DNA from 4 places in the Furfurilactobacillus rossiae genome. Region 1 is predicted to be linked to each of the others. Evidence: predicted binding sites of a transcription regulator. Region 1 holds the regulator's gene; each other region holds the start of a gene.

Region 1 (8,154 bases):
AGTAACATTGTGGCATTCGCCGCGGCAGATCGTGATGATCAATTCAAATACTTTGCAAATAATAATCCCGACTTCACCTTTGTAGCCGTTGATGAAAACGATCATCCCCTTGGTTTTATCACGAGTTGGAAAAACCAAGTGCATCCTCATCACCAAAACATCCGCATTGTGTTGAGTCCACGGTCAATTCCCGCCGACGAGGTTCTTTCTGGTCTAGTATCCAGAGAACAAGCACGGCTTGATGAATTAAGCATTACGTTACCGTTAATTGTCATGTATTGGGAACCTCAAACACGAAAAACTGCCTATTTTGAAAAACAGGGATATCACATCTTCCGTAAAACATGGATGCCTGATTTGTTGCTCGATAAAGTTCCATTAGCAGATACTGCACTCCCTGATAACGTGACCACGTTACGTGAGGTCTGGCAACGACCGACGATGAAGCGCAGTGCACTCACTTTATTGCGCGAACAGTATGAGCGGGTTCACCAAGACAATCCCGCTGCTCACCTAAGCATTGAAAATTGGGCTCGAAACGTGGATGGTGAACTGCCCTATCTTGACTGGTCATTGGCAACACTTGTTGATGGTGAATTTAAAGCCTTGAGTTTCGTTTTTCCTGGTGATGCTGAATCATCCTTGGATGTTGGTTGGCTCACGGATGTCGATGACGATGCACACCATGTTATCGACCTTCTGAAGATTCAACTCCAATTGTTCAAACGAACCCAACTCGTTTCGATTTTTGGAGAATTGGATTCAACCGATCCCGTCGCTATGAAGGTCAAACAATCTTTCTCATGGGAACCGGCGCCGGCTTGGATCAGTTTAATCAAATAGCATCTCAACGATGCAATCGTCGCTGCAATATTTAGTATTACAGTTGATGCCATTTACGTTTGTTTATCGATCTCAACATGCAACTTTTAAATGTGCGAATCACTTGCTGAGGTTAGTGAAGTCAGCCAAAGACAGAGTTTCGTGATAATAATTCTTAGTAGCGATATTTATGCACTTAGAATTGTAGGATGAGCTTGGAAACGTGCACTTCGGTTCCAAGTCGAGGTTAAAGACACGCGGCGTTTGCGGGGCTGAGACCGGTCCCATGAAACGGCGTCTTTGGCTGACGCAACGCTAGTGCAACAGCAGTCATTGTTAATATTTGCTGCAAAACAAAAAGTCAGAATCTACGGAAGTATCGCGTAGGTTCTGACTTTTAAGTTTGCTGTTAACAATCAGCATTGATGTTCAATTAAGCTACATCATACCGCCCATTTGAGCAGCTTGTGCAGCGGCAGCAGCATCGCCACCACCATTATCTTGCTTTGGTTCTTCAGCAACAACGGCTTCAGTCGTCAACAATAATGATGAAACAGAGGCAGCGTTTTGCAAAGCAGAACGGGTAACTTTGGTTGGGTCAACGATTCCGGCATCAACCATGTCAACCCATTCGTCAGTTGCAGCATTGTAACCAATACCTGGCTTTTGTGACTTCAACTTTTCAACGATAACGGAACCTTCACGGCCTGCGTTTTCGGCGATTTGACGAACAGGTTCTTCAAGGGCACGACGAACGATGTTAACACCCGTTTGGACGTCTCCTTCTTCTTTCAGGTCGGCCACAGCACCGATAGCGTTAACCAATGCAGTACCACCACCTGATACAAAGCCTTCTTCAACAGCGGCACGCGTTGCGTTCAAGGCATCTTCAATCCGGTAACGGCGTTCTTTCAATTCGGTTTCAGTAGCAGCACCGACGTTAATCCGTGCAACACCGCCTGATAACTTAGCCAAACGTTCTTGCAACTTTTCCTTGTCGAAGTCAGAAGTTGTTGCTTCTAATTCAGACTTGATGTTTGCAACACGTTCGTCAACAGCAGCCTTGTCGCCAGCACCTTCAACAATGGTTGTGTTGTCCTTAGTGATCGTGATCTTACCAGCTTGACCCAACTGATCAACAGTTGTGTCCTTCAGGTTCAGACCAAGGTCATCAGTGATAACAGTACCACCTGTCAAAGCAGCAATATCTTCAAGTTGTGCCTTACGACGGTCACCAAAACCAGGTGCCTTAACAGCAACAACATTGAATGTCCCACGCATCTTGTTCAAAACAAGCGTTGGTAAAGCTTCACCAGTAATATCATCAGCAATGATAAGTAATGCACGGCCTTGTTCAACAACAGATTGCAACAATGGCAAAATGTCTTGAATGTTGGCAATCTTCTTATCTGTAATCAAGATGTAAGGGTTGTCCAAGTCAGCTTCCATCTTGTCATTGTCAGTAACCATGTATTGACTCATGTATCCACGGTCAAACTGCATCCCTTCAACGACATCAGAAGTTGTTTCAATTCCCTTGGATTCTTCAATGGTAATAACACCATCGTTACCAACCTTTTCCATAGCGTCAGCAATTAACTTACCAACTTCTGGATCAGCGGCTGAAATTGACGCAATTTGTGCAATATCAGACTTAGTCTTAACATCGTGGCTCATCTTGTGCAAAGCATCGACAGCGGCAGACGTTGCTTTTTCAATCCCAGTCCGGATACCAACAGGGTTAGCACCAGCGGTAACGTTCTTCATCCCTTCGTTAACGATGGATTGGGTTAAAACAGTAGCAGTCGTTGTGCCATCACCAGCGATGTCGTTGGTCTTGGAAGCAACTTCAGCAACTAGCTTAGCACCCATATTTTCAAAGTGGTCTGACAATTCAACCGCTTTGGCAATTGTGACACCATCGTTAGTGATGGTAGGTGAACCATAACTTTGTTCCAAAACAACGTTGCGGCCTTTAGGTCCAAGGGTCGTTTTAACTGTGTTTGCTAATTTATCAACACCGGCAAGCATTGCGCTGCGGGCATCTTCAGAAAACTTTAAATCTTTAGCCATTGTGAATTTCCACCTCAACTGTAATTTATTGTGATTTTCTTTTATTGTTCAAACGTACTGTAAACTTTAACTAGTCCACAACTGCGACAATGTCTTTTTCATGGAGAACGAGGTAATCATTGCCCTCGTACGATACTGCTGTGCCGGCGTACTTATCAAACATAACGGTGTCGCCTTCCTTAACAGATGGTGCAACCTTTGTACCATTGTCTAAGACGCGGCCTTCACCAACTGAGATAACCTTCCCAGTGGTTGGCTTTTCTTGAGCGTTGCTGGCAAGCACAATGCCGCCAACAGTTTGTTCTTCTTCTTCAGCAGCCTGTAAAATAACGCGATCTCCTAATGGTTTTAACACGTTAATCCCTCCAATAATTTCGTTGAAATTGAATGCTTTTAGCACTCTTACACGTTAAGTGCTAACAACATGCTCTATAATAACCATGCCCGTTTATGAATGCAAGTGTTTTGGTCAAACTTAGTCAAAAAGTTTGTCAGCTGTCTTAGAAACCGCATCACAAAAGGCGTTTGGAGAATCAGTCAAACCATTTTTGTCTGACTAACACCCAAACGCCTATTCAAGAAGCAATAATTCAGTTTTCTAATTAATCCTGAGACTTTTCGTTCCCGCCTAACAACTCACCATAATTATCAATAAAATAAATTAAGGTTTGAAGCTCATTGGTCAAATCAACATTTTGAACCCGAATGGTATCAGGAACAGACAACCGTCGTGGCGTAAAGTTCAAGATTCCACGTACATCGGCCTTTGCCAGTTCATCAGTGACCTCTTGCGCCGTGTTTTCTGGCACCGTAATAATTGCAATGGCGATCTGTTGATCACGCAATTGTTTACCCATTTCTGACAACGGATAAATCGGGACACCACTTTGAACCGTGTTGACGATATTGTCATTAACATCAAACGCAGCACTGATTCGAACATTACTGTTTTGATGAAAATTAAAGTTGAGCAACGCATGCCCAAGATTACCAACCCCGACCAATGCGACATTAGTCAATTGATCCTGATTGAGAATCTTTTTAAAGAATTCGATCAGTTTAGGCACATCGTACCCATAACCACGTTTGCCCAATGCGCCAAAGTAAGAGAAATCACGGCGAATCGTCGCTGAATCGACTTTAACAGCCTCAGACAGCTCAGTGGACGAAACGCGCGTTTTATCCGCATCCAGTAAAATATTTAAGTAACGGTAATAAATCGGCAGCCTTTTTGCTGTCGCGCGTGGAATTCGTTGTTCAGCCACAGCGGTTCACTCCTTTTAATCCTACATTTGTTTGTGAAAATAAACTATACGTAAATTATAGCATAAGGACGGTTATTGTGAAGCATATTTCATACCAGTCTTCGGGCATTTCACAAACTGGCAAGGGCATTTCGTAAAATGCCGGGGTAAAACTAGCAACTACAGAAGCTTTTATACCTGTTTCAAAAAAGGTAAAACAGGCGGTCTTGTTAGCTTAATCACAACGACGAAAATATCATTCTTCACAATCTGTGGCACTTCTGACCATTTCAAATGTGTGTTTTCTGCTCACTGCCAGCTCAACATAGTGTCGCCGCACCGAACATGCTAAAATAGTGTTTAACTAATTCAAATGAAGGAGTACGCATATGTTAGTTCTTCAGGTTCAACAGGTCGCCCGCCGTTTTGGTGCGGACACATTGTTTGAACATGTTTCCATGACAATTGAAGACCACGGCCGCGTGGGGCTGGTTGGTCGAAATGGCGCCGGCAAGTCCACCTTGCTTAAGATTATCGCTGGTATTAATGATCCCGACGAAGGTACGATATCGGTTGCCAAAGGCATGACCATCGGATATTTGCCACAAGATGCCGGACTCGATTCAGACAACACTGTGTGGGATGAAATGCTGACGGTTTTTGCCACCCAGCAGCAACAAGAACGACAACTGCGCGAATTGGAACAGCAAATTGCCGATCCCACTGCTGATCATCAAAGTGACGCTTACAAACGTTTGCTAAATGCTTACGACCAAACGCAACACGATTTTGAGGCAAACAACGGTTACGGCTACCAAGCCTCAATTCGCGGCGTTTTACACGCTTTTCACTTTGATGAATCCACTTTTCAACGCAATGTCATGAGCTTTTCGGGTGGTCAAAAAACACAACTTGCACTCGCAAAGTACTTGCTACAACAGCCCGATTTACTCATTTTGGATGAACCTACTAACCACCTGGATATTGAAACATTATCATGGTTGGAAGACTACTTGAAAGGTTATCCTGGTGCTGTCTTGATTGTTTCACATGATCGTTACTTTCTCGATCACGTGGTGCAGGATGTGTTTGACATGAATCAGCACACCCTGACCCACTACCACGGCAATTACTCCGCCTACTTAACGCAAAAGGCCGAACGAATCAAAACCGAACAACGGGCGTTTGAAAAACAACAAACACAAATCAATGCGCTTGAGGATTTCGTCAATCGCAACATTGTTCGCGCCTCCACCACTAAACGGGCTCAGTCACGGCGCAAGCAATTGGAGAAGATGGACCGTTTGGAAGCGCCTAAAGATGATGATCAATCCATCCGGATTCGTTTCACACCTGATAGCGAAAGTGGCAAGGAAGTCCTCAATGTCGACAACGTCAGCATTGGCTATGAATCCGATCATCCACTGGCAACTAACGTAAACTTTCACGTTGTCAAACAGCATGTTGTGGGCATTATCGGACCAAACGGGGTTGGAAAATCAACCCTCCTAAAATCAATTCTTCATCAGCTCCCCTTGTTGGCGGGCACGGTTAAGATTGGTGGCAGTGTTACGATTGGCTACTATGATCAGGAACAGGCTGTGCTTCATGATGAGAAAACTGTTTTAAACGAAGTATGGGACGAGCATCCGACTATGCCTGAACGGGATGTGCGCACCCTACTCGGCAGTTTTCTCTTTACTGGTGATGACGTTGCTAAGCCCGTTCATAATTTAAGCGGCGGCGAACGTGCCCGTTTGTCACTAACTAAATTGTCGCTTGATCATGACAACTTTTTAATTCTTGATGAACCGACTAACCATTTAGATATCGATTCACGAGAAGTACTGGAAGAAGCGCTTAACAATTTCATGGGAACCGTTTTATTCGTTTCTCATGACCGTTATTTCATCAACCAAGTCGCCACAGAAATCGTTGAATTGTCTGCCTCAGGTACACAGTGGTTTGAAGGCGATTACGATGATTATCAGGCCGAACTCGCTAAGCGGTCAGCGTCTGTTGATGTCGAGCATCATGAGACTGAATCTAATGGCTCAGCAACTGCCAGTGTATCAAATTATGCCGCTAATAAAGCTGAACAACGCGAGCAAAGAAAGTTGCAACGCGCTGTCGATGAGTTGGAAGCACAAATTGACGACCTTGACCAACAAAGTCATACAATTACTGGGGCGATGCAGGCGCCTGAAAATGCCAGTGACATCGGCAAGTTAACGGACCTGCAACATCAGTTGGACAATCTAGATGCTCAAAGCGACAGCCTGTCAGAAAAGTGGGCAGCAGCTGGTGAGGCGTTGGAAGCCTATAATAATGATCACCACCTACAGTGACTTTAAATATGCAATTGAAAACGGGATCACATCTAACCGGCCATTAGCCGCATTGATGTGATCCCGTTTTCAGTTGTACCTATATTTGCACTTTATGCTTCAACGCCAGTTAGCCAAGGAAACTCCAAGCTCGGATCTGCATTGAGACTCATATCAGCACGATCGCCTTTAGCATAAGCAATATGCGCAGCCGCCCCAATCATTGCCGCGTTATCACCACATAATGCCAGTGGTGCAGCGACAAGCTTCGTTTGTGGTGCAAAGCGTGCCATCTTGGCCTTCAAAGCGTCTCGAAGACCATGATTTGCCGCAACACCGCCAGCCAACACAAGCTGTTTAACTTGGTATCGTTCTAGAGCAGATAATACCTTAGTGACCAAAACGTCCACCACGCTAGCCTGAAAGCTTGCAGCTAAGTCTGCACGATCCAACTGTTCGCCACGCTGGTCTGCATTATGAACCGTATTAATAAACGCACTCTTAAGGCCACTAAAGCTAAAATCGTAGTTAGCTTCGTGGATCATCGCCCGTGGAAAATTAAACGTATCGTGGCCTTCGTGGGCTAGCCGATCAATTTCCTTACCCGCAGGATAGGGAATTCCCAGCACGCGGCCCACCTTATCAAAGGCTTCACCAGCAGCATCATCACGAGTGTCGCCAATAATTTCGAATTCCCCCGCTGCCTTCATCAACACGATCTGCGTATGACCGCCAGACACTAATAACCCGAGCGATGGAAACGTCAAGGGTTCAACGTAACGGGCCGCGTAAATGTGACCCGCCATATGGTTAACGGGCACTAACGGTAAATGATGTGCGAAGGCAAACGTCTTAGCAGCAGTCACACCAATTAGTAACGATCCGACTAAACCTGGTCCGTAGGTAACGGCAACAGCCGTTAATTCTTCAGGCGTTACATCTGCTTCTGTCAAAGCCTTGCGAATGCCAATGGTAATTTCCTCGATATGATGGCGACTGGCCACTTCCGGCACGACACCACCAAATCGTTGGTGACTCTTAATCTGTGTTGCGACAAAGTTACTTAAAATGTGCTCGCCATTTTCTACAACAGCAACACTCGTTTCATCACAACTTGTTTCAAAGGCTAAAATCAATTCCCGTGCTTCTGTCACTGTTTTCTCCTTTTTGGCTCGGACCTTCCCGAGCTTCGGCATCACTCTTCTTAAACGTGCACCTGACTTCTGAATCCTGTGCATAAGCTACAACCCAAAGCATTCGGAAAACCACCGAATACCCCGTGTTGTTTCTTATTGCTCGGATTCAACCGAAGTTAGGCATCACTCTTTTAAAACGTGCACCTGTCGCTCAAGGCCCTGTGCACAACCCAAAGCTGTCATCCCACAAGCAAAGCACGCTTGCATGCTGCCACCTTTACGTTGTTGCTCGGACCTTCCCGAGCTTCGGCATCACTCTATCTTTTTTTGCATAATCCAGGCATCTTCGACGGGACGGTCGTAATAGTCAGGACGGCGCATCAGTTTATGAAAGTCGAGGCTCTCATACAAACCCAACGCAGCCTCGTTATGAACCCGAACTTCTAAGGTCACCACTGTTCCCGCTTCATATCGTTTCAACCAAGTCGTCAATAATTGCTTACCAAGACCATGACCTTGCCATGATCCTACGATACCCAAATTAGTTAGTTC
Region 2 (8,154 bases), 870 kb from region 1:
AAATTGCCATGGTTAACGAGGTCTATCAACCAACTGCCAAGGAAATCGCCAACGCCAAGAATGTTATTAACGCCATTGAAGAAGCTCGGATCAAGGGCTCCGGTGTTATCTCGATGAATGGTCAGATGGTTGACCGCCCTGTTGTTCTTCGTGCACAACGGGTTATGCGTTTGGCAAAAGCTTCACACTTAGTGGATGAGGAGGGCAATACCATTGAAAAATAATGTAAATCGCGAATTACCAGATGATGTGATGAGCGCCTTAGACTACCAACCCTACCAAACGACAAACATTGGTAACCCAGATATCCAACGGGTTGCGCCAAGTGTTCACGTTCAAACGGGTGACGACAAGTTAGTCGACTCCATCGAAGACGTTGTTAAAGCAACGGTTAAGGATGGCATGACCATTTCATTCCATCACCACTTCCGTAATGGTGACTTTGTGTTTAACAAGGTGATGCGGGTTATCATTGATGCTGGCATTAAGAATCTAACATTGGCACCATCTTCACTGACTGGTGTTATGAACGACATGGTTATCGAAGCCATCAAGGCTGGTACGGTAACCAACATTACGAGTTCAGGGATGCGGGGTTCATTAGGTGACTTCGTGTCACACGGTAACTTGAAGAACCCAGTTATCTTCCGTTCACACGGTGATCGTGCCCGTGCGATTGAACATGGCGACATTAAAATTGACGTTGCGTTCCTTGGTGTGCCAAACGCCGACAAGCTAGGTAATGCCAACGGGATGGACGGTAAAGCTGTTTTTGGTTCATTAGGCTACGCTTTGATGGACGCACAGTATGCTAACAAAGTGGTACTGTTAACGGATAACTTGATGCCATATCCGAACACGCCAGCTTCAATCAGACAAACACAAGTTGACTATGTGGTTCAAGTGGACCAAGTGGGTGACCCAGACAAAATTGGTTCTGGAGCAACTCGTTTCACAAAGGATCCTAAGGAATTGAAAATTGCGTCAACAGTTAATGATGTGATTGTTAACTCCCCATACTTTAAAGATGGCTTCTCATTCCAGACTGGTTCTGGTGGTGCTGCCTTGGCAGTTACCCGTTACCTGCGTCAGGCTATGATTGACAACAAGATCAAGGCATCGTTTGCTTTAGGTGGCATTACCAAGCCAACGACAGACCTGTTAAACGAAGGCTTGATTGACCGCGTGATGGATGTGCAGGACTTTGATAAGGGTGCTGCTGATTCCATGCACACCAACCCTAAACAACAGGAAATCGACGCTTCATGGTATGCCGATCCTGATAACAAGGGTGCAATGGTTGATCAACTGGATGTTGTTATCCTGAGTGCTCTGGAAATTGACACGAAGTTCAACGTTAACGTTATGACTGGTTCAGATGGTGTCATTCGTGGCGCCGTTGGTGGTCACCAAGATGCTGCGACTGCCAAACTGACGATTATTTCTGCACCGTTAGTGCGTGGCCGAATTGCAACGGTTGTGCCAGATGTTACGACGGTTGTAACGCCTGGTGATTCCATTGATGTTCTGGTTACCGAATACGGTATCGCCATCAATCCTAAGCGTAAGGACCTACAAGAATCATTAGGTCATTTAGCTGGTGTGCCCGTGTACACAATCGATGAATTACAAAAGATGGCTGCTGCCAAAGTTGGCACGCCAAAACCACTTGAATTTACCGACCGCACTGTTGCCCTCGTGGAATACCGCGACGGTAGTGTGATTGACGCGATTCATGAGGTAAAAGATTAGAGAGCGTGAACACCCCGGTTTAGAGCCGGGCAATAACATAAAACAAGCGTTGTAAAGGTGAACTTTCCTTTGCAGCGCTTGTTTTGAGTTATGCACAGGCTCGTGGGGTGTGAACGCGTTTTGGCTATGTAACAGTGTCAACCCACCATGTTTTTGGGCAGCACCTCACGTTTCGTCACCCAAGGACGCCGTTCCATGGGACCGGGTTCAACCTGCTAGCGCAGTTTTCGCCCTCGATTCAAAGCCGAAATGCACGTCTTTGAATTCGTCCAGCAATTCTAAGCGGCTGAACTCGCCGCCAAGAATTGCTTTCACGGAACTCTGTCCTTAGCTGACTGCACGCCACTTGCGGACAGTTTTACAGAGTTGACGCCTAACTTTTCCACGAAACTGTGTACAAAATCGCATTTTCCCACCCGCTATGCGAAATGGCTAACCGACATTTGAGAAGTATGGTAGTCTTTAGATATTGTGATTAACATTCAACGGAAGGGGCGCAAACGACGTGAACACGCGCGACTTGGCCTATTTTTCATCATTAGTAGAATTGAGAAACTTTACGGTGGTTGCTAGCCGTTTCAATGTAAGTCAGCCGACCATTACGGTGGCGATTCAACGGCTGGAAAATGAGTTTGGCGCGCCGCTGGTTCAACGTGATCGTGCCCATAATAAACTGGCCATTACGCGTGCGGGAATCTTGCTGTATCAACGTGCTCAACGCATCTTAAAGGACTTAGATCTAGCACATAGTGAGGTTTCTCGCGCCAATCAATCGACCATTCAGTTTGGCATGCCACCAATTATCGGCACGATGTGGTTCCCATTAATTGCAGGTCAGTTGTTTTCAAAAGGGCTGTTAAATTACACCCAAACGTTGGAAGTTGGCTCTGATCAATTGTTGAAGGAGTTAGAGTCCGGCAAAATCGACGTCGCGCTGCTCGGATCGGTTCGTCCACTTCATGAAGAAAATCTTGATATCACATTATTGGCATCGCATCCATTTAAAGCAGTTGTCAGCAAGGAACATCCCTTGGCAGATGCTGGACATATTTCGTTTGAACAATTGGCGCGTGATAATTTTATTACAATGACCGGGAAGTTTGTTCATCCACAGGCGTTGAAAGCCTACAGTGAATATGCTGGTTTTAAACCGAATGTCATTTATAGCACGCCAACGTTGTCGCTAATTAAAGGGTTGGTCAGGGCTAATTTAGGTGTTAGTTTACTGGTTGACGATGCCGTTCTGCCTAGCGACGACGTGGTTGCGTTGACGTTGGACGATCCATTACCTGAGCGGTTTAACATGTCGCTAGTCGTGCGCAAGGCCTTTTTGCCGAACAAGATTCAGCAAGAATTCATCAGTACACTATTTGCGCTCAAACAAACGGTGGCGTAGAGGTCTAACAGCTTAAATGCTGATGGCCCTCCGACTATAAAGAACTGAATTGGCTACTGAACATTTATGTATGTTCAGTAGCCAATTTTTTATAGTTATCTGTTATAGGAGTGAAGCGGACCAGAGACTGGTCCCACGGAACGGCGTCTCTGGTCGGCGCGACGGCATTATATTGGCGTTACACTAACCAGTAATAAATCGAAACCGCCGCAGCACTCTTCATTGAGTATTGCGGCGGTCTTTTAGACTAAAAATCGGAAAATTAATGAGTTACTTTTGAGAGTGCATCCTTTACGGCGTCTTTAATAGCGCGGCTAGATACCGATGCACCCGAAACAGCGTCAACATCATAAGTGTTGTTAGCGACCATGCGTTGAGGCAAAACCTTCACAGCCTCGCCGCCAACTTCACCGGTTTCGCTTTGTTGCACGACCTCAACATTCTGCAAGCGATCACTATTATAAGTGATGCGAACGACGACCTTGCCACCGATACCGGTTGAGCTGCTACCAAGATATTGGTTGGCACCAACTTTGATATCTTGAGGCGTTTCGTCAGAGACTAGGTCGTTACTACCAGTTAATGTGGGTTTACTTTCGGTTTGGCTAGCACTAGTAGAAGCATCAGTTGCAGATGCGGCTGTTGTATCGCTACTATCAGATTTTGGTTTAGCCGCATTTTCACCGGCAATTTTTCCGAAAATCAAACATTCTGCAAGATTTCCGCCGCCTTGATACTGGTTAGCTGAAATGCCACCCAGTTCACCAGCACCGTACAAATGAGGAATTGGTTGCTGATTGGCGTCCAAAATCTCGGCATTGACGTTACGACGTGGACCACCTTGTGTATTTAACACGTCATGAGTTAGTTCAATGGCGTAGTATGGGCCGTCATCAAATGGTCGCATGGTTTTAGGATCACGATTGAATGCATAATCTCTGCCCTGTTTGGCAAACGTATTAAAGTCATTGATGGTCGCGGATAAGATTTCAGGATCAACATTGATCTTATCTGCTAAAACCGCTAGAGAATTTGCGCTTTCGAGGTCGTCTAAAAATTCAGGGTATGGCAGTTTCTCTGCATCTTTAAATTGATTATACTGAGCTTGGTCAAAGACTAGGTATGGGTGGACGTTGGTCCGTGGAATTCGCCATGTGCCGTGGTCATAAATGTGGCCGTGACGGTTCGGTTCATCTTCTTTAAAGTAACGGCTACCATCATCTGCAACAGTAATAATACTACCGGAAAACATGCTGTCACCAGGTGTAAGCAACAATCGAGCCCGTTCGCCTTGTTTAGGCTTGAATGCCATACCACTGAGAAAACCAAGTGCTTCGTAATTATTCATATGCCACATATCGGCACCGACTTCCTCAGCCATACGTAAGCCATCACCACGGTTGTACAAAGTACCTAGTACGCCAAGATGACTGGCACCTAAGTAGTCTTGAATATCTTTTTGGCTGTTTTCAAAACCGCCAACAGCTAGTACGACACCATTCTTGGCTTGAATATTGTATGTGTGTCCTTGACGTTTGATTTGTGCTCCTGTAACAATTTTGGTTTCTGGATCTTGCAACAAATGCAATGCTGGTGACTCAAGCCAAACGTCGATTTTATCAGCGCGGTCCATAACTTTTTGGCGTAAAATTTGCCAAAGTGCGGCGTCGAACATGCCTTTATGAACTGTTGTGAAATCGTATGAATGGACACCTTCATATTCCGGGTATTCAAACACTGCTTTATCCAAAGGCAATGGTGCAATCTTTGCTAAATCTTTCTTAGCACTGATTGGTTCAACACCGAGGTATTTGCGGACATAGTCACGCATGTGGACCATACCGTCGACATAAGTATCAATCATTTCTTCGTCAAGTTTCATCGGTGCTGTTAATGCTTTGTAGTATTTTTTAGCTCCGTCAAAATCATCACCAGTACCAAGAAGCTGGGCAGAATAACGGGTGTTACCACCTTCATGTCCGTTTGGGGCAGCATCAGTTAGCAAAACTCTGGCACCAGCATCGGCTGCAAAACGTGCGGCAGTGGCACCAGCTCCACCAAACCCGAGAACAATCGTGTCATATGTTGCGTCCCATGAAGTTGCGTTAGTCATCAATGTCATCCTTTCAAATCCTTGTGCAGTTATTAACAATAACCACATTATCTAACCGATAATATTGAAAGTGAAATGCCAAAATCAGACGTGGGCTATTACAAAACAGTAATGATTTAGCACTTATCATGATAAAATAAACGAAACACAGTTATGAAAGTGAGCAACGATGAAGAAACGATTGGTTGATTTTTTAGCGGCGGTTAACCGTTATGACACGATGACGGCGATTGCTCAAGGACTATACATGAGCCAGCCGTACGTCAGTCGACAGATTGGTGAGGCTGAAAAAGAGTATGGCGTTCAGTTGGTTGACCGAACATTGCCGATTCATTTAACGTATGCTGGTGAGCGATTGCTGTCGTATTTGCAACAGGAACAACAGTTACATCGAGCGATGGATACTGAAATGGAAAGCTTAGGAAAGTTTGAGTATGGTTCACTCTCGTTGGGCATTAATCAACCGTTAGCGGCCAGTTGGTTTACCGAGCTACTTCCTGATTTTTACAAACGTTTTCCACAGATGCACGTATCTATTCAGGAAGTTACCACTTCCAGAGCAGAGAATATGTTGCCAGATGGGCAGTTGGACATGTTTATTGGCAAGACAGTTTATCATCCACGGGTGGTGACGAAACCATTAGGCATCATGAAATTGGCACTACTGGTGCCGGCTACGTCGCGGCTTTATCGCAAGGACAGGTTCTGGCGACAGGCCACTGCAGAAACGATTAGCCGGCTAAATGGTGAAAATTTCATTCGTATTGGCGGTGAATCACGGTTTCAAGAACTAGTAGACCATGCTTTTCGCGACAACGGCATCCATGTTAACAACCGAATGGAGGTCAGTGACTCGCGGATTGCCTTCAGTTTGGCATTAAAACAATTAGGGGCCGTTATCGTTAATGTGAATAGTGCCAAGAAATTATCAACAGATCTGCCCATTAACGTGTTTGAGTTTTCGCCGGAAATGATGAGTTTAGATTTCAGCGTCGCCTATCGAAAAGCATTAGTACCATCAGAACCGTTGAAGTTTTTAATTCAAACGTGTGTTGAGAAAGCCGATGTATTGATGAAACAAGGATACGAGCTTTAATGTTGCGGGTGTGATTTGATAGCGTTTTGAATATAATGCAATAGTTGCTGAACAGCGGCATTATGGCAATCAGGGTCGTAAACAAACTGTAGGTGACTCGTGACAGGCGTCGTTAGTGGCCGCATCACTAGCTGATCAGTCATAAAGGGGCGCACGGACTCTTTGAACAGTAGCGTGCATTGTTGGGAGTTGGCGACAACGCTTAAAATAGTTTCAATATGAGTACTTTCAAAATGAATCGACGGGGTGAAACCAGCTGCCTGACATAATTTAATAAGGGTTTCGTAAACACCGGAACCCTGAGGGAGTGACGTGAACGCATTGTCGGCTAAGTCGGCAGGCGCAATCGTCGCTTTTTTTGCGAGGGGATGGTTCGCCGGCAACACGACCACTAACTCATCGTCGAGTAGATTGACCTGACTTAAGTGATGATGCTGAAGGTAGGCCGTATTTAAATCACGAATAATGATGGCATCCAATAGTTGTGATTGCAGTGCTGAAACGATGCGTTGTCCTTCAGTTTCCTGAAGTTGGACACTGACGTTTGGATAATCCTGCATAAAATTGGTTAGGGCTTGCATGAGTCCATATTGAGACATGATCGGGACACTGCCGATGCGGATGCTGCCGCGTCGCAAGTCTTCGACTGAAGTGACTGCCTCACGCATTTCGTTGTACTGACTGAGCAATTGCTGAGCGTAGCGGTAAAAAGTTTCACCACTTTCCGTGATTTGGAGGCTTCGACGATTGGTCGTACTTATTAGTTCTGCGTCGACTTCCTGTTGGATACCTTTCAAACGTTTGGAGAGGGCTGACTGGGTCATTTGCAAACTGACGGCAGCGTTAGACACACTTTGGGCTTCGTAGGTCGCAATGAATGCTCGTAAATCATCGATTGTCATGCTATTTTCCTTTCTATTCCATTTAGGAATAACAATACAACAAACGCGATTTGTTCACAACGTGTTTCCAACGTAAGCTGATCATTGTAAAGCAAGGTTGAAACGTGCGAAGGGAGCGATCGTAATGGCAAACGAACCATATGATTTGAGAAAAGTATTAAACGAACTGAAAAATGAACCGGGCCAGTATCATGAAACAGATGAGCTGGTTGATCCTAACGCAGAGTTGTCTGGTGTTTATCGCTACATTGGCGCGGGTGGTACCGTGATGCGGCCAACTCAAGAAGGTCCAGCAATGATGTTTAATAACGTCAAGGGATTCACAGATACGCGCGTTCTAATTGGGCTACTTGCCAGTCGCAAACGGACTGGATTGATGTTTCATCACGATTATCAAACATTGGGTCAATGTTTGAACGATTCGGTCGAAAATCCTGTGGCACCGGTTATGGTGGATGAAGATCGGGCACCGGCCCATGAGGTAATTCATCGGTCAGACGAGGATGGTTTTGATATTCGTAAGTTAATTGCTGCACCGACAAACACCGAGTATGACGCAGGACCGTACATCACGATTGGACTCGTCTACGGTTCAAATATGGATAAGACCATGAGTGACGTTACAATTCATCGGATGGTACTGGAGGATGAAGACACTATCGGTATTTTCATTATGCCCGGTGGCCGGCACATTGGTGCGTTTGCAGATGAATATGAAAAAGCCAACAAGCCAATGCCGGTTACCATTAATATCGGGTTGGATCCAGCGATTACATTAGGGGCAACGTTTGAACCACCGACTACACCACTTGGCTATAATGAGCTGGGCGTGGCGGGGGCGATTCGCCAAGAACCTGTTCAGTTAGTTGATGGCGTCAGTGTTGATGAAAAGGCG
Region 3 (8,154 bases), 310 kb from region 1:
TAAAATTATTTGTCACAGTTAATCGTTCAGCGGTTGTGTCACCCGTTTCGTTTATCATAAGTTGGATTAAGCGAGCATCTTTACGTGGAATCCGTTGATGAATCTTCTGTGCGTCAATCAAGGGCGCAACATTTTTTAACATGATCTCTCTATTTTCAGTAATCGATACAATTTTAGAAGCAACGCAGAAGACGTCATGCTGTTTAACAATAATTTGGTTTTCATGGACTGCTTTTACAATGAGCCGACCAATATTATCTTCGACTCGAACTTGACCTATATCTTTTAAACCAATTACTTCCACCACATTACCGTCCTCCTCAGGCTGTGTTCATTCAATTTCAATATTAAAAAATTCATTGAAAAGACGATAACTAATAAAAGAGAGCAACTAAATTATTTAGCATGTGCAGCGCGATGCTAAATTTAACATTCTTAGTTGTCACATATGTCGTGGCAAAAAGCATCCCCATTACGGTGTAGACCCACATCCCTGGTGAAAACAGTGACGTGTGAACACTGGCAAAAAATAAGCCGTTGGTAATAATGCCTAAACCTCTTATCCATGGGTTGTCCATTCCTTTGAAAAAGAACACAAAAAATAGTCGTCGAAAAAGCAGCTCCTCAATTATTGGTGCTAAAACGACTACACCGTATATATTGAGAATTGGAAATTCCGTAATAGCCTTAACAACCATTTTCTGGTTTTCTGATTCAGGTGTCTTTATAAAATGTTGTACGATAATGAATACGATCAAGATCAGGACCATTATCCCAAACATCAACCATTTATGATTGCGAGTAGGTTGACGTTCAATATATGCATTACCGTAATATCGTCGTGCATCGTCGATCGTATACAATTCCAGCCAAACAAATAAAATTGAAGTAATCGTCACCAAAACAATAAACAGCCATTGGTAATCTCTAGATTCCGATACACCTATTAATTCAGGCATGTGTACTGGAAGCTGTGACGTTTGATACAAAAATAGCATCACCCAAATGGTGATAATACCAATGACATAACGACTAATTCTTGCTTTCATAAATAACACCTGCCTTATATCATCATTTATAATCTTTTTAATTATTTTACAACGAATGCAGTGTTTACACATGAAATGGCACTCAATGAAGTTTGAACAGGATTCTTTGTAGATGATAAAGGTGAAAGTACGAAATCGTTTATTTAATATTGTTGCTGTACTGATCATTACCCTCAGACTAATGAAAGCCTCTGTTTGCTTAAATTTTGCACTTAAGTCCACATGTACATCGCAATCTGAGCTGAAGGGCGTCAAACATGAATGCAAGTCGTGAACGTGGCGTTAATCAGGCGGCTTTTATGCCGGATTTACGCCACAGGACGGTCGTGAAGACGCGAACTTCGGCTTCACGACGAGGTGAAAGACGGTGAACCTCCGGCTTGAACCGGTCCCACGGCGGCGTTCATGTTTGACAACCGCAAACGTCAGCTTAACCATTAACTGACCCCCTGCATTAACAAAATGAGTACAGCAAAAAGTCGCTACCAATCTTTCATCGGTAACGACTTTTTCAAACTTCATTTATTTCAAAGAATACTGAATCTTAGTAAGCACCGCGAGTCTTAGTTTCAACACCCTTACCGTCGTAATCCTCTTCCAAGATTTCCTTCAATTCAGAAATCAGAGGTTCCTTAGGGTTGGCAGTTGTACATTGATCTTCGTAAGCCAATTCTGCTAATTTGTCGACAGTTGCATCGAAATGCTTCTTGTCCACGCCGTTAGCCTTCAAGCTCAATTCAACACCGACACTGTGTGCCAAGTCGATAAATGCTTGAACCAAAGCTTCAACTAATTCTTCAGTTGTGTCACCCTTCAAACCAAGGTAACGAGCAGCTTCAGCGTAGTCTTCGTCAGCACGGTAGTATTCGTACTTAGGCCACATAGCCAACTTAGTAGGCATCTGGGCGTTGTAACGAATCGTGTGTGGCAAAGTGATGGCGATACATAGACCATGAGCTAAGCCGAATTCCCCACCAAGTTTGTGGGCAACAGAGTGGTTAACACCCAAGAATGCGTTGGCAAAGGCCATACCAGCTAAGGTTGAAGCATTGTGCATTTCTTCCTTGGCGTGAGCGTCACCGTTGTATGAAGCGGTCAAGTTGTTGTAAACCAACTTCAATGCTTGTAATGACCATGGCTTTGTGTAGTCTGAGGCCAAGCTTGAAACGTATGATTCAATGGCGTGACAGAAGACATCCAACCCAGAGTAAGCAATCGTCCGCTTTGGCACAGTCATGATGAACTGAGGGTCCACAATGGCAACATCTGGTGTCAAAGCGTAGTCAGCCAATGGGTACTTAACGTGAGTCTTGGAGTCAGTAATAACAGCGAATGGTGTTACTTCTGAACCAGTACCTGAAGTTGTTGGGATAGCAACGAACTTAGCCTTGTTAGGCTTTTCAAACGTGTATGTCCGCTTACGGATATCCAAGTACTTCTGCTTAGCACCGAAGAAGTCTGCATCTGGATGCTCGTAGAACATCCACATGTTCTTAGCGGCATCAAGTGGCGAACCACCACCGATGGCGACAATCGTGTCAGGCTTGAATTCGTTCATCAAACGAACACCGCGGTCAACCGTGTCTGTTGATGGGTCTGGTTCAACCTGGTCAAAGACTTCGATTTGAATACTTGCGGCATTTGGACGTTTGCGAAGACGATCGCGGACGATGTCAACGTAGCCGTTCTTAACCATTGAAGGTGAAGCAACAACGAAGACTTTTTCGACACCTTCCATATCAGTTAAGTAACGAACAGAGTTCTTTTCAAAGTAAACTTTACTTGGAATCTTAATCCATTGCATGTTATTTCTCCGTTTGGCAATCGTTTTAACGTTGATTAAATCAAATGATGAAACGTTGTGCGAAACGGCGTTCTTACCCCATGAACCAGTTCCTAAGGTCAAGGAAGGAATCATGTTGTTGTAGATGTTACCAATCCCACCAACGGCGGAAGGTGTGTTAATCAAGACACGGCTAGCCTTCATGCGAATACCGAATTCGTTCATCAAATCTTGATCTTCACTTTGGAGACCGGCTGTATGGCCAAGACCACCAAAGTCTAGTAATTCTTCACAAGTCTTCAAAGCTGCTTCACGTGTTGCTGCCTTGTAAACGGACAGAACTGGTGATAATTTTTCAGCTGACAATGGGTAATCAGGACCAACACCATCGATTTCAGCTAACAGCACTTTAGTGTCTTCTGGGACTTTGATACCAGCTAACTTAGCAATTTCGAATGCTGACTTACCAGCGATAGGTCCTTTAACACCGTGCGTAACTGGGTTAAACATTGCATCGGCCAACTTCTTCTGGTCAGCTTTCTTGATTACAACTGAGCCCAAACGTTTGAATTCAGCCATTACATCATCGTAAATGTCAGCATCGATAACAGCTGAGTTTTCAGAAGCACAAACCATCCCGTTATCAAACGTCTTAGATAAAGTAATGTCGTTAACGGCACGTTTGATGTTAGCAGACTTTTCAACGTAGACAGGACCGTTACCAGGTCCAACACCTAAGGCAGGCTTACCAGTTGAGTAAGCAGCCTTAACCATGCCAGGACCACCAGTAGCTAACGTTGAGGCAATGCCATCGTTGTTAATCAACAGGTTCGTTGCTTCAATAGATGGTGTTTCGATCCATTGGATCATGCCCTCAGGGGCACCAGCGGCAATCGCAGCATCGCGGACAACCTTACCAGCTGCCACACAAGATTTTTGTGCTTGTGGGTGGAAAGCAAAGATGATTGGGTTCCGTGTCTTAACGGCAATTTCTGCTTTGAAGACAACCGTTGAAGTTGGGTTAGTAACTGGTGTGATACCAGCAATAACACCAAGTGGTTCAGCAACTTCAGTGATTTCTTCAACATCATCTTCACGGATGATGCCAACAGTCTTGTCATCCTTGATCTTGTGCCAAATATTTTCTGAGGCAAAAATGTTTTTAATTGCTTTATCTTCAACAACACCACGGCCTGTTTCTTCAACAGCTAGCTTAGCTAGTTCCATGTGTTGGTCCAAGGCAGCCATGGCCATTTCGTGCACGATGTGGTCAATGCGTTTTTGGTCAAAGTCGTCCATTTTGGCTAATGCTTCATGGCCTTTGTCGACTAACTTCTGAATCGTTTCTGCGATATCAGTTGTGTCTTTTTCAGCCTTCTTATCAGTTTTAACAACCATTGTTTGATTTCCTCCATCAATTTAAAGGTTATTGTTACCTCTTTCACAATTAGTATCATATCACCATGTAAAAACTTTGCAAGTCCTTTTGCTCACAAATTAACAAATAAAATTATGGTAAGCGTTTACATCTTTATTATCAAGGGATTTAGTCCCGTAACATTTTTTCTAATAGCACTTTTTTAAATTTTAAAAGCCATTGTGAATATTTAAACTAGTTATCAAATTCATGTGCGGTACTGCGCTAACTTACATAAATATTGCCGCAGTAGTCGTAAAACATAAATAGTCGCCGTAAAAATCTTAACGATCTTTACGGCGACTATTTATCTCATAACGAATACGATTTACTTCTGAACGGGGCTAGCAAAACAAGGTTCACATTTTAAACTAATATTCTGATGATTCATCTGGTGTCGGCACATCCATCCCTCGATCTACCTTAGAACGACCAGTTGCGTAATCAAACTGAAAATCAGGCTGCACGTTGAAAATGTAAACATTAAAATTCAAACTGCCATCCGTTGAAATCGCCTGTAAATGGACGCCATTAGCCATCTCGTTATCTCCTTGAAAAATGGCCTGGGCCTGATAAATAACCTTCTTATTATCACGCAGTGCGTTGCGCACCTTGCTTTCGTAAATCGTTTGTAGCGTTTGATTGCTAAAAGCCGTTTGGGTGAACAAGTTCTTTGGATTGTTCTGATCGCCCGATTCATTGTTTGGACTGTACTCGCCATCCTGATCGATTCCGCCTGATAGTGAATAGGCAATCAAATGACCGCGATTAATAATGGCTTGACCGTTGACCATCTTTTGATGCCAGCCTGAGGGTTGGACATATTGTCGAACCCTCAGCGAATCGTTAGCCACGTTGCGGGACTCTAAATAGGCTGTGTTAGCCGTTGACGTCCGGTTTTCATTATCCAGTGCACTGTAAATCACATGATTACGTTGCCAATCATTCTTGTTTAGCGTACTGCGATTATGGTTGACTGCAACCACCGCAGGTTTACCCGACGCATAAGTTAGCTTCGCTAAAGCAGCAGCATCCGTAGCTTGAGTACTTCCCTGCTCGGATGTTTGTTCATGACTGGATTGAGTCGTCTGTTGTTGACTTTGATTGACTGGCCCGCTGGCCTGACGACTCAACGTAAACGCCCCAAAGACAATTGCGACAACTACAGCCGCTACTACAGCATATATTACATTCTGGCGATTTCGCATGTTTTCTCCCCGTCTAGTTTAGTTATCTTTGTATTTTATTCTACCTAATAAATGGAATTGACGGGATACATTGTGCAAAAAAGTCTGAAACATAACTGCCCACCTCTTGTTTTCACAAAATGTCAGCAGGTAGTTTCAGCAAGCAGTTTCAGCAAGCAATTTTTCTTCAGCCACAAAAGGTCTTGCAGATGAAAAATTGCTCTAAACGCGAGACATCACACTGACTTTTGCTCATCCAACACAAATAAAACGTTCATGGGAAATCACCCACAAACGCGTTATTTGTGTTACCTGAGAAAACCGAAACGTGTTATGTCCCGCTCTCCTATTTCTGTTCAACTGGCTTGGGCTTCACGATCTCTTTCGTGAGTGCCAGTAACTTCTCTGACTTCATCTTATCTAATACTGCATTAACTGCGATCTTCATCATTTGATCATTCAAATTGGTCGCCGCGTCCGTGCTCAGCGTGCCCTGCAGACCGGCCAGCATAAGGTCAATAAACGTATCATATGCGCGCTTTGGGAATAAGCTTGTAGTAACTTGATCCATCCCCTGGCGAATTGTATCCATCGAATACGTTGGTTTTAGCAAACCTATCAACAAAATATCTGCCACCTGCATCACCTGATACTTCTTCTTGACCGGTGCCAAAATAATGTTGTGTTTAACGTAATTATTGATCATTGCCGGTGTCACCGAATCAACATCCAGTGGCCCCAAGGTGTCATTAACATAAGCGACAACTTGATCCATATAGAGATCAAACTTTGGTAGCTCATCCCACTTAGGTAGTTTAACCTCCGCAAGGTGTTGTTCCCACTTGTGATAGTCATTAAAAGAATCAGCCATGCTCATTGTCCTCCTTAGACACTTTGACTAGTTATGCTCTAAGGATAGAATAACAGCTTCATCTAGTTTTGTAAACTAGATGAAGCTGTTATTTGACTATATTATGGTTCATTCACATCACGAAAGGCAATGTTGATATTGCTAGTTGCTTCAAGTTCATCATAATAAGCAGCCATTGTCGCGTCATAATACGGTGTTACCCACAGTGTTGCAATTCCGAGTGAAATCCCGCATAACAGCCACCAGCCAATAAAGCTTAATTGCATAACAAAGTATTCCCACTTATGTCCGATCATCAACTGACGGCTGAGTGCCAAACTCGTCCAGACCCCCGACCAGATGGACGCTTGTGGATCACTATCGTGTAAATCTTTATAAACATAAACTGATTGTGAAAACATCAAGGCAAAAATAAATCCTGGAATGATTACTAACACAAATCCGATTCCGATTATAAAACTTGCAATTATCCCCATTGCCAGCAAGCCAAAGATAGCTGCTGAGCCGATAACCCGAAAAGCATCAGTCCCGGGATTTACCGTCCGTTTGGGATTACGAATCCAGTCTAAGAACGTATAAGTGACGCCAAGATTAATGCCCCACGCCAGCACACTCAAAATAAATGGCCAAAATGACATATGAACATTCATGTTTGTCATATCAGCATAAAAGTTGGCCTGATGCGTCTGATACGAGCTACTAAACCATGACAAAATCAGTGGAATAATTACCAGCAGAATTGCCCGTCCCCAGTGTCCACGCAACAAGTCCTTTGCATCTTGTTTTAACTCAGCTCTTGTTTTCATTAAAAAAGTACCCCTTTCAAATGACACTGTTGGCATGACGCCAACAAAGTCCCTGAAATAAAGGTACTTGAAAAGTTGCTTAAACACAAATTGTTTGTCGCTATTATTATTTTTATGCGTTTAAGCATGTTATGCAAACTGTTCACGATTTTCAGCAGCCAGTGCAACATAGTAGCCTGTCACTGTTAATTGATAATACGGTGCTAACCAAATGAAACCAACCCCCAAGGTAACAATACTCAACAGAAACCATCCGAGAAAACTCAACTTCAGTTTGAATAGCTCCCATTTATGACCAATCATCATCGACTCACTTAGAGACACGCTGTTGATTACTCCTGACCAGACGTTCATGTTCGGATCTGCTTCGTGTTGATCCTTATAAATATAAACTGACTGCGAAAACATGAGCCAAAAGATAACGCCAGGGACGATTAAGAGACTGCCGATCAAGATAACAAAACTCATAAACAGTGCCTGCACTAATAACGCTAACATTGTATTTATGGATAATCCAAATACGTGAGCTGGTAGTGACTGGTTGATTACATCCTTATCTCTTACCCAATCTAATAGTGTATACATGACCCCGATCGATAACGCTACCGAAACAATGGTAAATGACAAACTGGGCTTATCAACAAAGAAACTATTGCTTGGCCATTTGAAGTTACCATACAGATAACCCCATGAGATCAATCCCAAAATCACTGGCACAATCGTCAGTTTAATTGCACGTTGCCAGTTACCACGCAACGTCTGACGTGCATTTTTCTTCAATTCAGAATTGGTAAGCATGACGATTCCCCCGTTCTGATAGTAAACTTAGCAATACATTATTTTTCTATAATATATTCTTAACCAATCCAAAATAAAAGCAAAACGTCTTGCATAATAGCAACGTTTTGCTTTTATCTTTTTAGCTATACCAATTAGTTAACTTCTCAATTAATCGTTACCCTCAATCAACGTATCCAACACTCGATTAATATCGTCAAACTGATAGCCCTTACCATATAAAGTTCGCTTAGTCCGATTCAA
Region 4 (8,154 bases), 900 kb from region 1:
GTTACAAACATTATTTACCAATACAGTGAGTGACGCAGTGGCAGTGGCAGTTGTTTTTGCCGTTGCAATGTTTGTTTTAGCGCTGTTTAAAAGCATTATTCTAGCGAGTGTGATGGTTCCAGCTTGGCCGATTGCGATTTCAATACTTGCGGCTGAGACAGGTTGGCACTGGTTGAAGTACGTTAACTTTTTCATAACCGTCAATGATTTTGCTGGAGGTTTTTTGAAATGGTCACAGATGGCACCGTACATAAGCGTCGGAATTGGCATCATTATTGCGGCATGGCTATTAACAATCGTGACGCTTAATCATCAAGAACTGTGATTGCGGGGTTGAAGACGACTGTCACACTAAAGCGGTTCTTCGTATGGTCATGGGCAACGGTAAATGTGCCACCAAGTTGCTCTAAAATTGATTTAGTAATACTTAACCCAAGACCGGTGCCGGTCTTGGGATTTTTTGTGTTGAAACGTTTGATGTCTTCGATGTTGAAAGAGTCACTCGTATCATTAACGAATGTGAGAACAAGATGCCCGTTTTCGTCAGTTTGCGCACTGATTGAAGCGACAGAATTCGCATATTTAGCCATGTTGCTGATGAGATTTTGTAAGGCACGGTTGAATAATGGCTTGTCAGTTAACAAGATTAGGTCTGGTTGAATTGTGAGCTTTGGTTCCAGTTGACGTTGCGTGAACATGTCATAAAAAGAAAGGATATTCGTTTGTAACAAGTCGGAGATGTTCAAACGTTCGGGCTTTAAGCTGATTCTTTTCTCGTTTAACAGACTAAAATCCATTAGCGTTTTGAGATAATCGCTAACGGTAGCTAAACTTGTCGCAACTTTGGCTAACTTATTTGCGTCAAGAGATGTAACTTCCTGTTGCAATAATTGAGTGTAGCCAGAGGCCACAGCGAGTGGTGTTTTGATATCGTGTGATAGATTAGTCATAACAGCGCGGATTTCTTGTTCATTGAGTACTTGTTGACGGGTTAGTAAATTTGTTTGATCTAAATTCACGTTGATTTCGTTTGCTAGGTTGGCTAATGCACGCGAATTAACTGGCAGTGTCACGTTTGCATTCGTGTGATGATGATTGATATAAGTCAGACTGTGGGTCATATGCTGGATACCAAGTGTTTGTCTAATTAGTAAATAAATTAACAGTAGGCAGAGCAATGTCATAATAACTAAAATAATAAGCATTACTTTATCCTCCTTTAATTAGATAAACGAATCCCAATACCCCAAACAGTTTCAATATATTCAGGCAATTCAGCAAAATTAATCTTCTTACGCAAATTACTGAGGTGAACGGCCAAAGTGTTTTCGGCACCGATATAAGGTTCGTTCCAAATAGTCTCGTAAATGTCTGCTTTACTGAATACTTGATGGGGATGTGCAATTAACAATTTTAGAATCGCGAACTCTTTGCCAGACAGCGTGATGTTGTGATTTGCGCGTGTAACTTCATAGGTGTCAGTGTTTAAGCTAATGTCTGCAAACGTATGAATAACGGGGCTAACTTCCGGCTGTCGCAGTTGGACTTCGATACGAGCTCGGAGTTCGTCGAGGTCAAATGGCTTGGTTACATAATCGTTGGCCCCAGATTGCAGTAACTTAACGGTTCGCTCCTTGTCCTGAACAGCGGTGAGCACGATTATTGGCACTAGGCTAAATTGACGGATCGTTTTCAGCACGCTGTCACCGCTGAGGATGGGTAACATCAAATCGAGCAAAATTACATCCGGCCCGAAATTCCGTGCAGTATTAATGCCAGCGGCGCCGTCTCGGACGTACTGAACATCGTAATGTGGCTGAAGTGCGGTCATTAGCAGATCATCCAGACTTTGATTGTCTTCAATAATAAGGACCTTTTTCATGAACAAACACCTTTCGAAAAATGATTACCTTCATTTTACCTGATTCTAAAACGAAAAAAGGCTTGCCAGTGTAGGCAAACCCTTAATTAACCCTTAATTTTCCTGATTGTAACCTGATAATCCCCATTTGGTGCCTTAACCGTGACGGTGTCGCCAACCTTATGATTGATCATGGCGTGTCCTAAGGGTGAATCAAACGAAATTTTGTTAGCATCTAAATCTGCTTCAAACTTACCAACAATCTGGAAAGTGTCAGTATCGTTTTCGTCCTCGAATTGCACATCGACATGCTTGCCAACCTCGATCTGATCTGTCGTTTCTGGTGTGACGACCTCCGCGTATTGTAGCAACTTGTTAAGATAACGCAAACGGCTTTCTAGGTGACGCAAATCACGTTTGGCGGCGCTGTACTCAGCGTTCTCCGATAGGTCGCCTAATGCGCGGGCCTCCTGCAACTGTTTGATGCGGTTGGGACGGTCCAACTCCAAACGGGTGATTTCCTGTTCAATTTGGTGATAGCCAGCTGGTGTCATTGAATTCGCGGTTAACTGCATGCGAAAAACTTCCTTTGGTGTGATTATTCCCCACAATTATAAGCCAGTGGGCAGTCATCGTCATCCTGCATGCAGGTTTTCTCGCAGCTGATCAATGTGCGCGTCTACTTCCATCTCACCGCGCCGCATAGCCATTGAGGCTGTGTGAATAGTGCTCCCTGGTCGACTTACTTTGTTATAGACGAGAGTTGGATTAAATAGAAAACGCTGTGCACCAGCTTCGTAATCAGCGGTAAATAACAGATCCTCAGCCAATTTTAAATGGGTATCAAAACGCAGCATAAGTCGATTGATAACACTAACTCGGAATGCTTTATTCCAAGTGTAGCCACCAATTTGGGTACCGTGTTCTGTAGCTTCGGATAACATGTCGTCTTGACTAATTTCGTGCCATCCGGTGATACCGGAAACGGCTCCGCGAGCATAGCCACCCCAACGATAGCCGACAGTTACAAGGTCGACACCGGGTTGGCTCATACCATCTATGAAGGTTTGCAGATAGTTTGGTTCACATAGATCATCACCATCAATAAAGCAGATCACAGGTGCGCTCGCATGGTCAATGCCATAGTTGCGGGCGGCTGAGACACCGCTGTGCTCTGGCAAATGCGCGGCAATAAACCGAGAATCATTTTGCGCCCATTTTTCGATAACACTATTTGAACCATCTGTTGAATGGTCATCAACCATAATGACTTCGAAATCGCTTAATGTCTGGCGCGCTAAACTGTCCAAACAGGGATCCAGATAATTACCAAGATTATAAACAGTCACAACGGCAGTAATGGCTGGTTGTTTTTGTTCGCTCATGATTTAACCTCCCTCAAGGAAATATTCACTTGGTTTGATGATACTTGGAAACAAAGGAAAAGGGGGAGAATCATACTTGGCTTGCTTCTCAAAGGATTGTTATTTCATGAGTGGCATACTAAAATGGCATTATGTGAAAACGCTTACATGTATACTTTGTTACTCAATTCAAATCCAACAAGGTATAGGTGCAGTTAATGATGAAGGACAGTATACGTGTTAAAACGACGCTAAGTCTGTATCTGAACTATCTGGTTCACGGGATGGCTATTGTTATCTTGGCTCAAAATATGACGGCCCTAGGTCATCAATGGAAAGTTCCAGATGCCGGTGTAGCCATGGTCATTTCTTCACTAGGCATCGGCAGACTGCTAGTGTTGTATATTTCTGGTTTTCTTTCTGACCGTATTGGACGTAAATTTTTTGTCCAGCTAGGCATTTTAACGTACATTCCCTTTTTTATTGGCATTATATTTAGTACCACAACAACCCAGGCTTATTTTTGGGGGATTTTGGCAGGAATGGCAAATTCATTTTTAGATTCCGGCACATATCCTGCCCTAATGGAATTTTTTCCTAAATCTCAAGCGACGGCCAACATTCTAATTAAGGCGTTCGCATCCATCGGCGAACTCATTTTACCGTTACTAGTTGCTGGGTTGGAACAAGATCAATTATGGTATGGATGGTCGTTTGTTATTTGTGCTGTAATTCTGAGCATTAATTTTATTTATCTATCTTTCCGTGAGTTTCCACAAATGACGACAGGTGATGACAAATTACCACAGGCCAAGTATGTGGCCAGTAACGTTGAGTCAGCCCATCATTCTAAGCCGAGTACTAAACGAATTATGTTGGGCGTCATTCTAACTTTGTTTGGCTACGTCTCCATGGCAACTTTCTATTTAATCAGCCAGTGGTTAACCAAATATGGTGAAGTGGTTAGTCATTTGGGAATGGTTCATGCACGGTTTTTAGTCAGCCTGTATAGTATTGGTTCAATAATTGGCGTGCTTCTCATGGCAGTTATTGTAGATCGTGTTGTTAGTTCATTATGGGTGATGATAGGTGATACTGTTGTTTCATTGGTTGTACTTGTGTTAATGGCATCCGTTCCGCAAGAATTGGTAATGAATGCTTGCTCTTTTATCATTGGAGTTTCTGCAGCAGGTGGTGTTATGCAAATTGGACTAACAGTAATGAGTGACATGTTTCCTGCCGCTAAGGGTACTGTAACGGGCATATATTATACTGCTAGCGGGCTTGCGTCATTCACGATTCCGTTGGTTACAGGAATCATTTCTAAAAGTAGTATTCATGGCATTATGTGGTTTGATGTCCTGATTGCTATAATTGGTGTGGCCTGCACGGTAAGTGTTGCAATATTCAGCCGACAGTTAAATATTGAATATAAAGTCCAATGAAAATGAATAAGAATTCAACTAATTAATCTTTATACAAAGTGACCGTGTTCTCAAAATTTGAGAGAGCGGTCATTTTAATTCGGATTTTGAACCAGAGAAAATACGTTTTAACACAAGTTTTGGTAATTAATCATTCATAGCCGTTTATGTCGGAAGCACAGTATCGCATTAAAAATTCTTTAAAGCGGGTGACTGAAGGTGCCATGAATTGATTGATTTTTGTGACCAGATATAACTGGTGTGCTACATAATTATCAGTCAGATGGATTAACTTAACGTGTTCTTGTTTTAGTTGAGGCAAATTCGGTACGAGTGCGATGCCAAAACCATGTTCAACGAATGAAACGATAGTGTAATCTTCTTCGACTTCATATTTTATTTTGGGCTCAATTCCGGAATGTTCCAAAATTTTATCGAGTAATGGTCGAAGCCCGCTACTTTGAGAATAAGCGATTAGCGAATATTTAGCGATATCACTAACAAAGACATTCTTTTTATGTGTCAGAGGATGGTGAATAGGGACTGCCAAAACGATTTCCTGCTTTACTAATGGTGTAAAAAGGAATTCTTTATTGGCGTCAGTGTCACCGAGTTTTTGAATGCGAGATGCTAAAACGAGATCTAGTTTGTCCTGACGTAAATCTTGTAATAGCTGATAGGAATTGCCTTGAGTAAGTGAGAAAGAGATATGAGCATTGGTATCCGAATGTTGAAAGGCGTTAATCGCCGAGGGTACCAATCCTTGACCAAGTGTATATGTGAACCCTAAATCAATATGGCCCGTATTTGCATCCATAAGCTGTTGAATTAACGTTTCACCTTGAGACAATTTGGCAAGACCGGCGTCTACGTAGGTTAGATAAGTTTTCCCAAAACGCGTGAGCCTAATGTTTCGTCCTTCGTGTTCAAACAGCGGAACACCTAATTCCTTTTCCAATCCACTGATGGCGTAACTTAAAGATGGCTGTGAAATTCCAAGGTGCTCAGCAGCAATAGCCATATGTTGAGTTCTGGCAAGTTCTTGAAAGAAAAGCAAGTGACGTAAATTCATGGGATCACCTCTTAGATGAATGATAGAAGAATTCTATTAATCGAACAAGATAACATTATTTATTTGTATGTTTGTAACCGCTAACATAACTAGTGAATTGAGTAACAAAGAAACCCAAATACTTAGGAACAAGAAAATAGGAGTGATTGAAATGACTGAACGTATTGATGGACACACAATTTTAATTGGCTTGATGGCTTATCCGATTCGTCACTCGATGTCGCCAACTATGCATAATAATGCTTTTGCAAAGTTAGGATTAAACTATGCATATTTGGCTTTTGAAGTCGACAACGACTCTCTACCGAGTGCCATTCAGTCGATTCGAACGTTGGATATGCGTGGTTCCAATATTTCAATGCCTAATAAGCAAAAGGTCATTCCATTGTTAGATAAATTGGATCCTGCCGCTGAGATGGTTGGTGCCGTTAACACAATTGTTAACGATCACGGAACATTAACTGGTTACACCACCGATGGTACAGGATTTATGCAATCATTGAAAGATGAAGGATTAGACATTCGTGGTCAGAAGATGACTTTGGCTGGCGCTGGGGGTGCAGGAACTGCTGTGGCAATTCAGGCTGCACTAGACGGTGTAAAAGAAATGTCGATTTTTAACATTCACGATGAATTCTGGGACAATGCTAAACGCAACGTGGACATTATTAATGAAAAGACTGATTGCAAGGCCACACTCCACTCTATTGAAGATAAAGATGACTTTAAGAAAGAAATTCAGGACGCAGCGATTTACTGTGATGCAACTGGTGTGGGGATGAAGCCTCTTGAAAATGAAACGTTGGTCACTGACCCAAACTGGTTCCGTAAAGATATGATTGTTTTTGATACTGTTTACGCACCGCGAACGACGAAATTGATGCAAGTAGCTGAACAAGCCGGTGTTGAGCATGTGTTTAACGGATTAGGAATGATGTTAGAACAAGGTGCAGAAGCCTTTAAACTATGGACGGGTGAAAGCATGCCCGTTGACTATATTCGCGACCTTCTCTTCAATGACGATAAAGTGGCTAGTAAATAGCAGGAGTACAGGTTATGAAAAATAAGTATATGCCGACTGCACTGAGCTTGTACTTAAACTACTTTGTGCATGGGATAGGTGTCATTATTTTGGCACAAAATATGGCTCAACTAGCACAACACTGGCACACGACCGCCGGCGGAGTTGCAGTAGTCATTTCTTCATTAGGAATTGGTCGATTATTAGTGCTACTTGTTTCGGGTGCATTATCGGATAAATTTGGTCGTAAACCATTTGTATTACTTGGTATTGCCACATATCTCTTATTCTTCGTTGGTATTGTGGCTAGTCCAAACATTACGATTGCGTATATCTTTGGTATTCTTGCCGGGATTGCTAACTCCTTCCTAGATTCGGGAACCTATCCAGCATTAATGGAAATGTTTCCAAAGGCGAAGGGAACAGCCAATGTAATTATCAAAGCGTTTATTTCTGCTGGTCAATTTATTTTGCCTTTGTTTGTCAGCTTTTTAATTGCGGGAAACATCTGGTATGGCTGGTCGTTCATGATCTGTATTGCAATTTTGGTGTTGAACGGTATTTTCCTGATTATTGCTGGTAAATTTCCAGTGGCCAATCAACTTCCAACGGATGTACAAGCAGATGATTTAACAGATGAAAAAGCTGAATCTAAAGGGAATTTGTGGTTTGATGGGACATTGTTTATTTTATACGGATACATTTCCCAAGCGACATTTTATTTAGTCAGTCAGTGGTTGAGTCAATATGGTCAAAAGATTGCTGGTATGGGTGAAACAAGTTCCCGAGCTTTGATTAGTTATTACAGTGTTGGTTCACTGGTCTGCGTTTTTGTCACTGCCGCATTGGCTAGAAAGGCTGTCAAAGAAATTCAGTTTTTGGGTGTATATACTTTAATCTCATTTTTATCATTACTAACTATGTATCTCGTTCCGAATGGATTAGTTTGTTCAATCATGTCTTTCGTAGTTGGTTTTTCTGCGGCTGGAGGCGTAATGCAACTAGGATTGACCGTTATGTCTACTTTCTTTCCTAAAGGGAAAGGAACCATCACTGGGGCCTTCTATACAGCTGGTTCCATTGCCTCGTTTACGATTCCACTGTTTACAGGGATGATGGCAAGCAATCTAGCAAATATTATCTTGTTTGATGTTTTCATCGCATTAGCCGGTTTCGTTGTTGCGGTGTTAATCACCATTCGTTACTATCATTTGTTTGGCAAAGAAGAAGTGGAAGCCTCGAAAGGAGAGACTAATCTTGATCAATCAAGCAACAGTTAAACTCAGAAACATCACTCTTGGTGTTGGTCGTCCGAAAATTGCGGTGCCGATTACCGGTAAAACAGCAGATGAAATTGGTGAACAGGCTCAGAAGATCGTCACGGTCAAACCAGATGTTGTGGAATGGCGAAT

The links. Region 1 encodes Rex, which represses fermentation and respiration genes when NADH is low (regulators of the CRP and FNR family bind a similar motif). Its sites were predicted from a motif close to TTGTGAANTANTTCACAA; they were not measured.
Region 2: the regulator Rex is predicted to act here: its motif matches at 5,283-5,300, upstream of LROSL1_RS01100 (FAD-binding protein).
Region 3: the regulator Rex is predicted to act here: its motif matches at 4,262-4,279, upstream of adhE (bifunctional acetaldehyde-CoA/alcohol dehydrogenase).
Region 4: the regulator Rex is predicted to act here: its motif matches at 5,812-5,829, upstream of LROSL1_RS01265 (shikimate dehydrogenase).

Annotation. Positions count from the first base shown of each region.
Region 1 covers NZ_CP040586.1:2,110,661-2,118,814, forward strand. The annotation lists gene LROSL1_RS10225 (hypothetical protein) at 1-843, shown strand, start outside; gene groL (chaperonin GroEL) at 1,261-2,895, opposite strand; gene groES (co-chaperone GroES) at 2,966-3,250, opposite strand; gene LROSL1_RS10240 (redox-sensing transcriptional repressor Rex) at 3,498-4,160, opposite strand; gene LROSL1_RS10245 (ABC-F family ATP-binding cassette domain-containing protein) at 4,529-6,487, shown strand; gene tsaD (tRNA (adenosine(37)-N6)-threonylcarbamoyltransferase complex transferase subunit TsaD) at 6,580-7,620, opposite strand; gene rimI (ribosomal protein S18-alanine N-acetyltransferase) at 7,915-8,154, opposite strand, start outside.
Region 2 covers NZ_CP040586.1:214,252-222,405, forward strand. The annotation lists gene citE (citrate (pro-3S)-lyase subunit beta) at 1-224, shown strand, start outside; gene citF (citrate lyase subunit alpha) at 214-1,752, shown strand; gene LROSL1_RS01095 (LysR family transcriptional regulator) at 2,258-3,148, shown strand; gene LROSL1_RS01100 (FAD-binding protein) at 3,411-5,261, opposite strand; gene LROSL1_RS01105 (LysR family transcriptional regulator) at 5,431-6,357, shown strand; gene LROSL1_RS01110 (LysR family transcriptional regulator) at 6,354-7,259, opposite strand; gene LROSL1_RS01115 (UbiD family decarboxylase) at 7,384-8,154, shown strand, end outside.
Region 3 covers NZ_CP040586.1:2,419,229-2,427,382, forward strand. The annotation lists gene LROSL1_RS11710 (coenzyme F420-0:L-glutamate ligase) at 1-307, opposite strand, end outside; gene LROSL1_RS11715 (CPBP family intramembrane glutamic endopeptidase) at 375-1,049, opposite strand; gene adhE (bifunctional acetaldehyde-CoA/alcohol dehydrogenase) at 1,594-4,230, opposite strand; gene LROSL1_RS11725 (DNA/RNA non-specific endonuclease) at 4,621-5,457, opposite strand; gene LROSL1_RS11730 (DUF1836 domain-containing protein) at 5,783-6,307, opposite strand; gene LROSL1_RS11735 (DUF975 family protein) at 6,409-7,113, opposite strand; gene LROSL1_RS11740 (DUF975 family protein) at 7,243-7,911, opposite strand; gene recX (recombination regulator RecX) at 8,062-8,154, opposite strand, start outside.
Region 4 covers NZ_CP040586.1:253,407-261,560, forward strand. The annotation lists gene LROSL1_RS01230 (ABC transporter permease) at 1-325, shown strand, start outside; gene LROSL1_RS01235 (sensor histidine kinase) at 306-1,205, opposite strand; gene LROSL1_RS01240 (response regulator transcription factor) at 1,220-1,882, opposite strand; gene greA (transcription elongation factor GreA) at 1,969-2,436, opposite strand; gene LROSL1_RS01250 (glycosyltransferase family 2 protein) at 2,497-3,246, opposite strand; gene LROSL1_RS01255 (MFS transporter) at 3,447-4,670, shown strand; gene LROSL1_RS01260 (LysR family transcriptional regulator) at 4,801-5,721, opposite strand; gene LROSL1_RS01265 (shikimate dehydrogenase) at 5,873-6,763, shown strand; gene LROSL1_RS01270 (MFS transporter) at 6,778-8,022, shown strand; gene aroD (type I 3-dehydroquinate dehydratase) at 8,003-8,154, shown strand, end outside.